DNA from 3 places in the Neptunomonas concharum genome. Region 3 is predicted to be linked to each of the others. Evidence: riboswitches for the same ligand, from Rfam matches in the RefSeq annotation. Region 3 holds a riboswitch; each other region holds the start of a gene.
The links. Region 3 has a riboswitch for thiamine pyrophosphate ahead of thiD (bifunctional hydroxymethylpyrimidine kinase/phosphomethylpyrimidine kinase). Riboswitches for the same ligand answer to the same signal wherever they lie in the genome.

Region 1 (4,219 bases), 1.2 Mb from region 3:
ACCACGCCACTGGCTGGCAGATCTTTAAAGGGCGCATTATCGCTGCCATTGCTCTGCTCATTTATGTTGCAGTAAGTGAGCTATTCCCTCAGGTCGGCTTCGGCTTGATGTTAATTATATTGCTTGCCACTCCGTGGATCATTTGGAACAGCTACCGCTTTAATGCTCGTATAACCAGCTATCGACAAGTCCGCTTTTCATTTGATGGCTCGTTAAGCAACGCCTATAAATACATGTTGTTATTACCTTTTTTACCTGCAGTCGCTATCGGGTTAATCGCTGGTACAACTTGGCTGCTGTTTGGCATGAATAGCATTATGGCAGTCTTCATTTTAGCCGCCCTCGCAATGATCAGCATCTATGCAATGGGGCCCTATGTACAGGCGCTCATGTACCGATACCGTTGGAACAACGCCCATTACGGACAGGGCGACTTTAGTGCCAATATAAGTATCAGCGTGTTTTTTAAAACCTACCTCTTCATCCTAGGGATCTTTTTATTATTTGCTGCAATTATTGCCGCTATAGGTTATGCAGCAGGAGCCGGGGCGATGATATCCGCTCAGAAAGAAGCAGGTACAGAACCAGGGCTGTTCAATATCTTTTTTCTGGTTGGTTACCTGTTTACACTTATGTTTAGTTTTTGGGCTAAAGCCTACATGGAGACACGTATTAATAACCATGTTTTTAACGAGTTGAAACTCGATAACGTACTTAACTTGCACTCCAATCTTCAAGTTAAACCGCTGTTTTGGATTCATATAACAAATTTATTCCTGATTATTTTCACGCTCGGTTTAGCCATACCTTTTGCTAAAGTACGCTTAGCCAACTATCGCGCAGACTCAACATCGGGCACGATAACTCAAGATCTAGCGCACTATGCAAGCTTACAACAACAGAAACAGTCTGCTTTAGGTGATGAACTAGGTGAAGCTTTTGATCTCCAAGGTGACTTAGGTATCAGCCTTTGATTTCTGGTTATTACTATCCCGCCAATCAGTCAGCCCGCTCGCGGGCTGACATTCACATCGAAGGTAGCCGATACACATTGATCCGCGCTGATGGTAAACCCTTACATGGGGATATTAGTGACCTCGATATTAGCAACCGAGTTGGGAATATTACTCGTCGTATTACCTTTCCTGACGGTACTCTGTTAGAGACTCATGATAACGAAGCGATTGATACATGGATTAAGTCCGCCGGCCAACCTCGAAACCTTTGGCTTCACACATTAGAGACGAATCTGTCTTTAATCATCTTTTCTATTGTATTTGTGGTGACACTGACTCTTAGCTTCATTAAATGGGGCATACCCGCCATAAGTTATCAAGTTGCTCACGCACTCCCCGCCGAGCTGAGCATAGCGATTGGGGAACATAGTATAGCGGTGCTCGACTCCACACTCTTCACCCCTTCATCATTATCTGAAGAACAACAAGCCTCAATACGAAGCGAGATAACAAGCACACTTCTTAATCGGGTTGATATAGATATCCCTATCAAGTTCCATTTTCGTACGATGGAAAATAGCAACGGTCCTATCGCTAATGCATTCGCACTACCCTCAGGCGATATTTTTGTTACGGATAAACTGGTGGAGCAGTTAGACCAACCTAATGAGCTTAACAGTGTCATTTTGCATGAAATTGGTCATATCAAGCACCGCCATGGTCTACAACATGTCATACGCTCCTCAACCATCGCCTTACTGACCGTATTTATCGTGGGTGATAATTTATCGTTCGGCCAAGACCTCATCGTTGCTTTCCCTACATTTTTAACGCAGCAAGGTTATTCACGAAAAGCAGAAGAGGAAGCGGACGAGTACGCTCTAGAGCATATGTTAAAACTAGGATTAGACACAGAAGCCTTTGCAACAGCGCTAGAAAAAATTATTCCAGACGCAGCGAAAACAAAAAACAGTGGCAACGTATATTTATCAACGCACCCTGATACCCGAAAGCGAATAGAAGCCGCTAGGAAGTATTAGCGTGACAGTCATCACCCCGAGTGAATGAAGAGCTATCTAAATTTTCGCAACGTGTAAAATTTACTATCCATCCACACAGTAACCCGTATAATCGCTACCGTTTACTCACTATGAGTATGTCCTAAGGGGTGGCAGTGCTATCTATTAGCCTGGCCTGAGATGCACATGATGTGCGAACCCTCTGAACCTGATCCGGATGATACCGGCGTAGGAATAGGAACGATTACAAGCCTACTTTTCCCGCTACTCAACCGGGTCTCCAAGCATTATTATCGGAGACTTGTATGCACTTTACGTTAAACCCGCTCTATCCATCTGTCTTGGCAATGGCTGTGCTTACTGCTAATGAGTCCGTGGCTACTAATAGATCAATGAATAACGACTTACCTGTCATTTACATCACCTCAGGCGTCCGAGGTGCGGCATTGAATCAAGTCCCTGCTAGCCTGACTGCCGTGAATCAAGAAACCTTACAAAAACAACCCACATCACATACCGAAGCAATGCCCTCACTTGCGCCAAACGTCAACAGCAGTCATGGCGCATCCCGAGCACGCTTTTTCCAGATCCGTGGCATTGGCGAGCGTAGCCAGTTTATCGGGCCGGTTAACCCATCCGTCGGCGTGACGATGGATGGCATAGATATGAGTAATATCGGAGCGGCAGCAACACTGATGGATGCTCAGCAAGTGGAAATACTTCGTGGACCGCAAGGCACCTTGTATGGTGCTAACGCTCTAGCAGGACTCATTCATATTCGCTCTAACGATCCAACGACGAAGACTCAAGGTCGAGTAGAAACGACGCTAGCGACCTATAATACCCGCAGCCTAACAGCGGCTGTAGGCGGCCCAGTAAATGAGAACGTGGGGTATCGAGTAGCGATACAAAGCAACCGTAGTGACGGTTTTATGGAGAACGACTATCTCGATAAAAGTCACACTAACAATATCGATGAGACATTTTTGCGCGGCAAGCTACGCATTCAAGCTAACGATCACCACATGCTCGATTTAACTGGCTTTTATGCCGATGTTGATAACGGTTACGATGCCTTTTCGCTAGATAACAATCGTCACACATTATCTGACCAGCCTGGGCATGACCGCCTAGAATCATCAGCCCTTGCGCTGAAATCAACCTGGACAGGACACAACGCATTTACGCTGGAAACCAGCCTTAGTCACTCCTCAGCTGATCAGGAGTATGGCTACGATGAGGACTGGGCCTATCCTTTCTTTTTTACCAACCCGGATGACCCAACCGAGGATTGGGGTTACAACTGGTTTGATAACTACAAAAGGGATATCTCTACAACAACAGCGGAGATGCGTTTCATTTCTGCTCCCGGTGCTGAGCTGTTTAATGGAACAACCGATTGGGTAACCGGCGTTTATTATTATCATCGAGAGACTGATCTGCTTCGCCAGCGCACCGACAATGCAGATTTTAATAGCGATTACACAACTTCACGTTTTGCAGTATATGGTCAGTTAGAATCACGCTTATCAGATGTTTTACGTCTAACCTCAGGATTACGCTTTGAGCAAAGCGAGTTTGATTATAGCGACAGCGACAGCGTGACATCCGATGAAGACGACCTACTCGCTGGCGGACGCTTAGCACTTGAGTATTTAGCGAATCAAAACCGTACCTATTACGCGCTTGTCTCTGCTGGCTACAAAGTAGGCGGCGTTAATGCAGACACAAATTTACCCGAGGAGCAGCGCGCTTTTGAAACAGAGTCGTTGTGGAACTATGAAGTAGGCGCTAAGAGCAACCTGCTCGATAATCGTTTGCAGACACAAGTTGCACTATTTTATCAACGCAGAAATGATGCTCAGATCAAAGGCTACCGCACGATATCTATGCCGAGCGGTGGCACCAGTTTTATCGACTATATCGATAATACGGATCAAGCCTACAGCTATGGTCTTGAAGCTGAAGCACAGTGGCAGGTTACGCCAGCCATTAACCTGTTCGGCGGCTTAGGTTTACTGGAAACCCAACTAAACGATTCTGGCGCTGCTTTCGACGGCCGCGATTCTGCACAATCACCGAGCTATCAGTTTATGCTAGGTGCTGCCTTTAAGCATAGCCAGCATTGGTTCTCGGGCATTGAAGTAGAAGGCAAGGATGAGTTCTATTTCTCTGATAGCCACAACCAGCGCTCCGATAGCTATACATTGGTTAATGCACATATCGGTTACCAAACGCCAGACT
Region 2 (4,219 bases), 910 kb from region 3:
TGACGCCGTAACCCAAGCGTGCTTTGCATCTATACGAACAGAGAAGTTTCCACCGGTTGCTGGGCACCAACCTTGCTGATCAATCCACTTCCCCGCATCAATAACGGATTGTTTAAGAGTATCTGGCATTTGAACATTCACGAAGTAACAAAATTGATAGTTTACGAGAAGTTTTCAATCAGACGAAGGGAAAGCAGAATTATTTTAAAGACAGGGGCGGCCATTTCGACCGCCCCATCATTAACCGAAATGATTTCGGTTGAAGTGCCCGAAGGCAAAGGAGACATATGAAAAAACTAACCAACGCTTTCGCAATGCGTACTACCTAAATTCACATGATTCAGTATAGCTAATAAGTAACAAAGTCCAATGTCTGATTTTTCTTCTGATCACGTATAATGACTGAATTATTTTCATTGAAGGATAAAAACTCATGGCAACAATTGGCACCCCTCTTGCTGCAAACGCAACCCGTGTGTTGATGTGTGGTGGTGGAGAACTAGGCAAAGAAGTCGTCATCGAACTACAAAGATTAGGGGTAGAGGTGATTGTGGTTGACCGCTACGCGAACGCGCCGGCCATGCAAGTTGCCCACAGAAGCCATGTTATCTCGATGCTGGATGGCGAAGCATTGCGAGAAGTCATTCAAGCCGAGAAACCAGACTTAATCGTCCCAGAGATAGAAGCCATTGCCACGGACACATTGATCGAGCTTGAAGCTGAAGGGTTTACTGTCATTCCAACCGCCAATGCAACTCGTTTAACCATGAACCGTGAAGGAATTCGTCGTTTAGCCAGCGAAACTCTTGGTTTAAAGACATCTCCCTTCAAGTTTGCTGAAACCCGTGAAGAGTATCTCGCGGCCATTCAGGACATTGGGCTCCCCTGTGTTGTAAAACCGATCATGAGTTCTTCAGGCAAAGGCCAAAGTACGGTGAAAACTGAAGATCAGATAGAGAGCGCTTGGCAATACGCCCAAGAGGGAGGCCGAGCAGGTCAAGGTAAGGTGATTATAGAAGGCTTCGTCGATTTCGACTACGAGATAACTTTGCTCACTGTTCGACATACCAATGGCACCGCTTTTTGTGAGCCCATCGGCCACGTTCAAGTGGATGGGGACTATCGCCAATCCTGGCAGCCACAAGCGATGTCCTCAGCAGCACTAAGCGCAGCCAAAGATGCAGCATTGAAGGTTACCGAAGCTTTAGGCGGCCGAGGGTTATTTGGTGTTGAACTTTTTATCAAAGGCGATGAAGTACTCTTTAGTGAAGTGTCACCAAGACCCCATGATACCGGTATGGTTACCATGATATCTCAAGATTTATCGGAATTTGCACTGCACGCCCGCGCTATATTAGGGTTGCCTATTCCAAACATTCATTTTCATGGCCCTAGTGCCTCCAGTGTTATTTTAGTTGAGGGCAACTCTAATAAGGCACAGTTTGCTGGTTTAGACGCTGTACTGGCGATGCCAGATACTCAGCTACGCCTATTCGGTAAGCCCGAAGTGGCCGGACAACGGCGCATGGGTGTTGTACTTGCCCGCGATAATACGGTGGAATCAGCAATCTCTAAAGCCAGTAAAGCTTCCTCTAACATCACGGTTACCCTTTAACATCCGCCGATTCAGGCTGAACCAGCGCATACCAAAGCTGGTTCAGCTCGGACCGTAGCGCGATTGCGGTTTTCAAAGCGCTTTGAAAGTCTGCTGTATTAAGGTGTTCAAATAGCGGCAACTTCGCCAGTGCCGCCTCCTCGCAGCCAAACTCTTCACTCAATGCCGCGACATCAAGCCAAGGAGAGCCTAAGCCTGCATACTCCCAGTCGAGTACAACAAGCTGCTGCTTGTTCTGCAAAAGATTCCCTATGTGTAAATCGTGGTGCGCTAGGCAATATGGAATCTTAGGCAATGCACCAAATAACCGCCTTGTCCGATCCAGATTTTCTTGAAGGGAAGCCCGTTGTTCGGATGCTGATATGGCATCTATCTTTTCTTGGTAACCTTTCCAGATTAAATCGTACTTCTGTTCAGGCACATCAGATATTGATTGCCACTGCGCCACAATAGCCAACAGATCAGCTTGCGCTGGCATATTGCTAAGTTCCTGATACTCGCACAGGATCAACTGATCTACCGAAGACTCTAAAACATCAGGAGCCCAACTAAACCCTGCTATACGCGCCAATACTTGCTGCTCTCTTTGCCGATTAATACCCGGAATATCACTGCGACAATTTATCCTAAGGACGGCAGGCTGATTTTTATAAGTACCAACAAATAGTGTATTCGTCGTACCTGAATGGCCTTCAAGAGGCCGCCACCCCGCTAAGGTCAACGCCATTTTAGTATGCCCTTAAGCATTGATTATCATCCTTCACCACTACTCACTGTTGATCACACTTATGGTACTATAGCGCCCTCTTATCGGGGTGTCTGTATCGGTGCAGACTGAGATTTTACCCGTCGAACCTGATCCGGGTTATACCGGCGTAGGGAATAAAGGACATGATGAAAAAACTTTTTACAGGCTTATTACTCTCTAGCGCAACAACTCTACACGCGGCAGATCTGACCATCTATACCTATGATTCATTTGTATCAGAATGGGGCCCCGGACCTAAGCTGGAAACTGCCTTCGAACAAGAATGCCAATGTGATATTGAATTTATCGCGGTAGAAGATGGCGTCAGCATTTTAAACCGTGCTCGCATTGAACAAGCACGCACGAAGGCTGACGTTCTGCTTGGGCTGGATAACTCCCTTACCGAGATTACCCGTGAAGCGAAACTGACACAACCTCATAATATTTCACTCGATCCAATTAGTGCACATCTTAATGGGCAGGACGATACCTTCGTACCTTTTGACTATGGGTATTTCTCGTTCATTTATGACAGTGAGAAAATTCAACAACCTGCTACCTCACTAAAAGCCCTGATTGAGTCAGAAGCCTCCGTTATCTATCAGGACCCGCGCACCAGTACACCAGGACAAGGATTGATGCTATGGGTTAAGGCCGTTTATGGTGATGAAGCACCCTCTGCCTGGAAACAACTTGCAAGCCACACTGTCACCGTCACTAAAGGCTGGTGGGAAGCGTATAGCATGTTCCTAAAGGGTGACGCCGATTATGTTCTCAGCTACAACACATCCCCTGCCTACCATCAGGTTGCTGAACAAAAGAATCAATATAAAGCAGCGCGTTTTTCCGAAGGACACATTGTACAAACAGAGGTTGCTGCCATTTCAGCTTATGCGCAAAACCCAGCTCTGGCTCAGCAGTTCCTGACGTTTCTTATCTCCCCAAAAGCGCAGTCCATTATCCCTGTCACGAACTGGATGTTACCGGTCATCGACGATGTTACACTGCCCGAAGCATTTGATAGTCTGATCAAGCCTAAAACCATCGGCTTTACAGCTGAGCAGATTGCCAAGCAGCGTCAACAATGGATTAGAGAGTGGCGCGCTTCTGCCAATTAGCCATGAGTCATTGGCTTAGTTATGGTCTGGTGCTGTCTTTTACCTGTCTTTCCTTTTATGGACTGATTAGTTTTGGGAGCGCCTCACCTGACATTAACCTACTAAGCGATAGCTACTTCTATGAACTGTTAGGCTTTACCCTAAAACAGTCATTGCTTAGTGCATTACTCTCTGTTGCGCTCGCTATTCCGGTTGCCAGAGCGCTATTTTACTGCCCGACACTTCCCGCAAAGCGCTGGTTTCTCGCTTTCTGTTTACTCTGTTTTGTAACACCAACGCTGATCGTCATTACTGGCATGGTTGCGCTGCTGGGGCGTTCAGGGCTTTTAACACCATTACTCAACCAACTGACAGAGAACGGCTGGAACCTCTATGGGTTGTCAGGCATCTTACTGGCCCATATTTTTTTGAATACACCATTAGCGATTCGGTCGATCTGGTTACAACTGAGCGCTATCCCTGAAACCAGTTGGCGCTTGGCTGCACAGCTTAAACTCTCCCCTTGGCAACGCTTTAAAACGGTGGAATGGCCTGTACTGAGGCAATCATCCGCTGTGATCAGCGGCTTTATTTTTGTATTATGCTTCAATAGCTTTGCAGTGGTTCTAGCACTTGGGGGCGGCCCGAGTTCAACCACATTAGAAGTAGCTATTTATCAAGCGCTCAAATATGACTTTAATATAGCCGAAGCACTCACTCTGGCATGGTCACAACTGCTGATTGCAGGCACTCTATACG
Region 3 (4,219 bases):
ATATGCTGCCTTGGGATAATCCTGAAATAGTGGTCAACGAGATCGCCAATGTCGTTCTGCCGTCCAAAGCTCAATAGCGTCATAAACTTTTAAAACAGGTGTAACAAAAGCGTCACCTTTGGGCTGAGATAATAGCGCATCACTCTAGCATAGGGGGCCGTGATGCGATCACTTCAGGCGCTTCATTCTCTGGATACACTAGCGTTCCACTGGTTTCAGGCCTATCGCAATATGCACTCGGGTGTTGCGTATTTTAGCCGTTGTGTCTCTCGTTTAGGTGACGGCTTCGCCTATGCTATTGCAGGCTTGTTACTTGCTGTCTTTGAGCCGAATAACGGTTCATTATTTTTACAAACAGGCTTGATCGTTTATCTGCTGGAGCTTCCTCTCTATCTGTTACTAAAAAATACAATAAGACGCTGTCGCCCAAGCGAGTTGGCAGGCGTTGATGCACTGATTCAACCCTCAGATAAGTTTAGCTTTCCATCAGGACATTCAGCGGCAGCGTTTGTATTTGCGACCTTGCTGGTTCAATTTTATCCACAGCTGTTTTTTCTGGCCTATTCGGTAGCGGCCCTGATTGGCCTGTCGAGAGTGATGCTGGGAGTGCATTATCCTTCAGATATTGTCGCGGGAGCAGCACTTGGCGTTGTATGTGCTGAAGTTGTGTTTCAGCTTCTTGGGGTTGGTGTATGAAGGTTCTATACGGTGTTCAGGCAACAGGAAATGGACACATTACGCGTGCGCGAGTGATGGCTCCCGCGCTAGAAGCAGCAGGTGTAGAGGTGGATTATCTTTTTAGCGGGCGACCTGCTGAGAAGTTGTTTGATATGGAACCCTTTAAAGCGTTTCAGGTAAGACGTGGTTTAACTTTTTGCATGGGTGAAGGAGCGAAGGTTCAGCTCATGAAAACGCTGATGCAAAATAGTATATGGGAGCTGCTTCAGGATGCGCGCTCATTGGAGTTGGATGCATATGATTTGGTGTTATCTGATTTTGAGCCTGTCACCGCATGGGCTGCAAAGCTCAAGAAAAAGCCAAGCGTAGGATTAGCGCATCAGTATGCATTTCTGCATAGTTTACCGGATCGTTATCGATCTAAATTATTAAAGCCGGGTGTGAAACTATTCGCACCTGTTGAGAAGGCGGTTGGTGTGCATTGGGATCACTTTGGCGGCGCCATTGTTCCTCCTTTGATACAACCCCCTCGTTTTGAATCGACGGATGAGCAAAACCTAGTTCTGGTTTACATGCCTCATGAGCGAGACGAAACATTGTACTACTGGTTTAGTGGCTTTCCTGATCATCAATTTCATGTATATGCTGATGTGAGCGGACCAAGCGTTAAAGGTAATGTCCATTTTTTACCGCTGAGCAGAGAGGGATTTGAAAGGGATTTGGCAGCGTGCTCGGGTGTTATTACAAATTGTGGATTTGGTTTAGCCAGTGAAACTATGCAATATGGTAAAAAATTACTCAGTAAGCCAATGAAAGGGCAAACTGAGCAGGCATCTAATGCATGTATCTTACAATCTTTAGGCTTGGCGACCATTATTAAAGAGCTAGATGCAGAGGTTATCAGTGAGTGGCTAAGCGCTTCACATCCTGAGCCACGTTGCTTTCCTGATGTGGCATCCCATCTGTCGGACTGGATTGCAAACGGATGTACGAAACCTATTGATCAAATGGCCAAGGACGTTTGGGGTTAAAGTTACAAAGCTGTTGGTGTACTTGAATCTATTTGCTGCTGATTTGGCGTGTTTTGGATAAAATAATGATGGCTGGTGGTTATATTTTACATGAAGTAGAGGTGCGAAGGCTTTATATTCCTTTATAAAGCCTTCAATCATGGCATCCATTTTCCTTGCGGTTTGGTGTATCCTTTCGAGCTTCCGTTTGTCCCTTCCGCTTGCCTTGGCCGTCCTTGAATTCGTTCCTTGAACAGGAGATCCACACTTCTTATTATGGCGACTCTGACTTTTTTTTATATAGGAAAAAGTCCTATTTTTATTAGGTTATTGTTGAATAGTTGTTCATAATTTCTTACAGGTTAGCCATGGACAGGTACACTAATTAGCCTTACACTGTTGTAAATCTTGTCGGGGTGCCTAATTGGGCTGAGATTAAACCCGCTGAACCTGATCCAGTTAACACTGGCGTAGGAATCGAGATGTCCCAAGTTTTAGATGATTCGTGTAGTCCTCCTGTTATTCTTACAATCGCTGGCTCTGATACTTCGGCAGGGGCTGGCATTCAAGCAGACCTTAAAACCTTCTCGGCATTATGTGCTTACGGTGCCACTGTTATTACTACTTTAACGGCACAGAATACCTGTGGTGTTAGAGCGTCCTATCCTGTTCCAGCTGACCAAGTAACTGCCCAACTTACCGCTGTATTGGATGATATGCCTGTGCGTGCTATTAAGCTGGGGGCACTAGGGTCGGGTGATAATGTCGCTGCGATTATTGAAACCTTAAATAACTACCAGCCTATCCCTTTGGTTATTGATCCTGTCATTACCTCCAGTAGTGGTACTCGTTTGTTGGACTCTGAAGGTGAAAGCTTGCTCAAAAGCGCATTGTTGCCGCGCTGCCGCATTGTCACTCCCAATATCCCTGAAGCTGCTTTCCTTGCCCAACGCGTAGTGCCGAATACGCTAGCAGGCATGTATGAGCTGCTTAATCCATTACATGATTTGGGGATTGAATGGGTGCTGCTCAAAGGGGGGCATTTATCTTCCCAATACGAAGCGATAGATCTTCTATCAAACGGTACGGAGGTCATTGAACTGAGATCTGCTCGAACACATACAAAAAATACGCACGGGACAGGGTGCACGTTGGCATCAGCCGTTGCTGTGGGAATTGGGCGAGGGCAAGCAGTGCCTCAAGCGGTTAGGTTCGCTAAAGAGTATATATCAGGGGCTATTTTGGCCGCCGATCAGCTTCAGGTGGGGCAAGGTTCTGGGCCTTTGCATCACTTTTCACTCCTTTGGGAATCCTTTGAGAGAAATAATATTAAGTAGGGTGAGTTATGTCTGATAACACAATGTTGAGTCAAAGTGCCGTTGTGGACCAAGCGTCCGTACAGCCTTTTCCGAAATCGCGTAAGGTTTATATTGAAGGTAGCCGTCCGGATATCCGCGTACCAATGCGAGAAATTTCTCTAGATGACACGCCGACTGCCATGGGTGGGGAAACAAACGCGCCACTTTATGTATACGATACGTCTGGACCCTACACTGATCCAGATGCGGTGATTGATGTTCGAAAAGGACTTGTGCCCCTGCGCAGTGCTTGGATTGAGGAACGGGCGGATACGGAGCAGCTTAGTCACCTCTCTTCAGAATATGGTCGCGCACGTGAGGCTGACTTGCGTTTGGACGAGCTGCGCTTTGAGCTGACGCGCAAGCCGAGACGTGCAAAAGAGGGAAAGAATGTCACTCAACTGCATTATGCACGTCAGGGGATTATTACCCCAGAGATGGAATATATCGCTATTCGTGAAAATATGAAGCTTGCTAAAGCGCAGGCTGAAGGTCATCTAGTCGCGCAACAACATCCAGGTCATAGTTTTGGTGCACGCTTGCCCAATGAAATAACGCCGGAGTTTGTGCGCCAGGAAGTTGCCGAGGGTCGAGCTATTATCCCCTGCAATATCAATCACCCTGAATTAGAGCCAATGATTATCGGTCGTAATTTTTTGGTGAAAATTAATGGCAATATTGGTAATTCTGCGCTGACCTCTTCCATTGAAGATGAGGTCGAGAAGATGACGTGGGGTACACGCTGGGGGGCCGATACGATAATGGATTTGTCGACCGGAAAAAATATCCATGAAACTCGCGAATGGATACTGCGTAACTCACCCGTTCCTATTGGTACAGTGCCTATTTACCAAGCATTAGAGAAAGTAAATGGTGTTGCTGAGGATCTCAACTGGGAAGTATTCCGTGACACTTTGATCGAGCAGGCAGAGCAGGGGGTGGACTACTTTACCATCCATGCGGGTGTGTTGCTGCGCTATGTCCCGATGACGGCAAAACGTATGACCGGTATCGTCTCCCGAGGGGGTTCGATCATGGCTAAATGGTGTCTTGCTCACCATGAAGAGAATTTCCTTTACACCCACTTCGAGGAGATCTGTGAAATTTGCAAAGCCTATGATGTCGCCTTCTCATTAGGTGATGGGTTACGTCCTGGATCCGTATATGATGCAA

Region 1: linked by a shared signal. The riboswitch ahead of F0U83_RS09065 (TonB-dependent receptor) and the one ahead of thiD (bifunctional hydroxymethylpyrimidine kinase/phosphomethylpyrimidine kinase) in region 3 are both predicted to bind thiamine pyrophosphate.
Region 2: linked by a shared signal. The riboswitch ahead of thiB (thiamine ABC transporter substrate binding subunit) and the one ahead of thiD (bifunctional hydroxymethylpyrimidine kinase/phosphomethylpyrimidine kinase) in region 3 are both predicted to bind thiamine pyrophosphate.

Annotation. Positions count from the first base shown of each region.
Region 1 is NZ_CP043869.1:1,942,942-1,947,160, forward strand. It holds gene F0U83_RS09055 (YjgN family protein) at 1-974, shown strand, start outside; gene F0U83_RS09060 (M48 family metallopeptidase) at 971-1,996, shown strand; TPP riboswitch at 2,111-2,227, shown strand; gene F0U83_RS09065 (TonB-dependent receptor) at 2,281-4,219, shown strand, end outside.
Region 2 is NZ_CP043869.1:2,209,032-2,213,250, forward strand. It holds gene F0U83_RS10405 (methylthioribulose 1-phosphate dehydratase) at 1-129, opposite strand, end outside; gene purT (formate-dependent phosphoribosylglycinamide formyltransferase) at 434-1,615, shown strand; gene F0U83_RS10415 (phosphotransferase) at 1,605-2,342, opposite strand; TPP riboswitch at 2,417-2,514, shown strand; gene thiB (thiamine ABC transporter substrate binding subunit) at 2,507-3,481, shown strand; gene F0U83_RS10425 (ABC transporter permease family protein) at 3,460-4,219, shown strand, end outside.
Region 3 is NZ_CP043869.1:3,114,932-3,119,150, reverse strand. It holds gene F0U83_RS14795 (alpha/beta hydrolase) at 1-77, shown strand, start outside; gene F0U83_RS14790 (phosphatase PAP2 family protein) at 163-696, shown strand; gene F0U83_RS14785 (MJ1255/VC2487 family glycosyltransferase) at 693-1,709, shown strand; TPP riboswitch at 2,091-2,182, shown strand; gene thiD (bifunctional hydroxymethylpyrimidine kinase/phosphomethylpyrimidine kinase) at 2,171-3,025, shown strand; gene thiC (phosphomethylpyrimidine synthase ThiC) at 3,034-4,219, shown strand, end outside.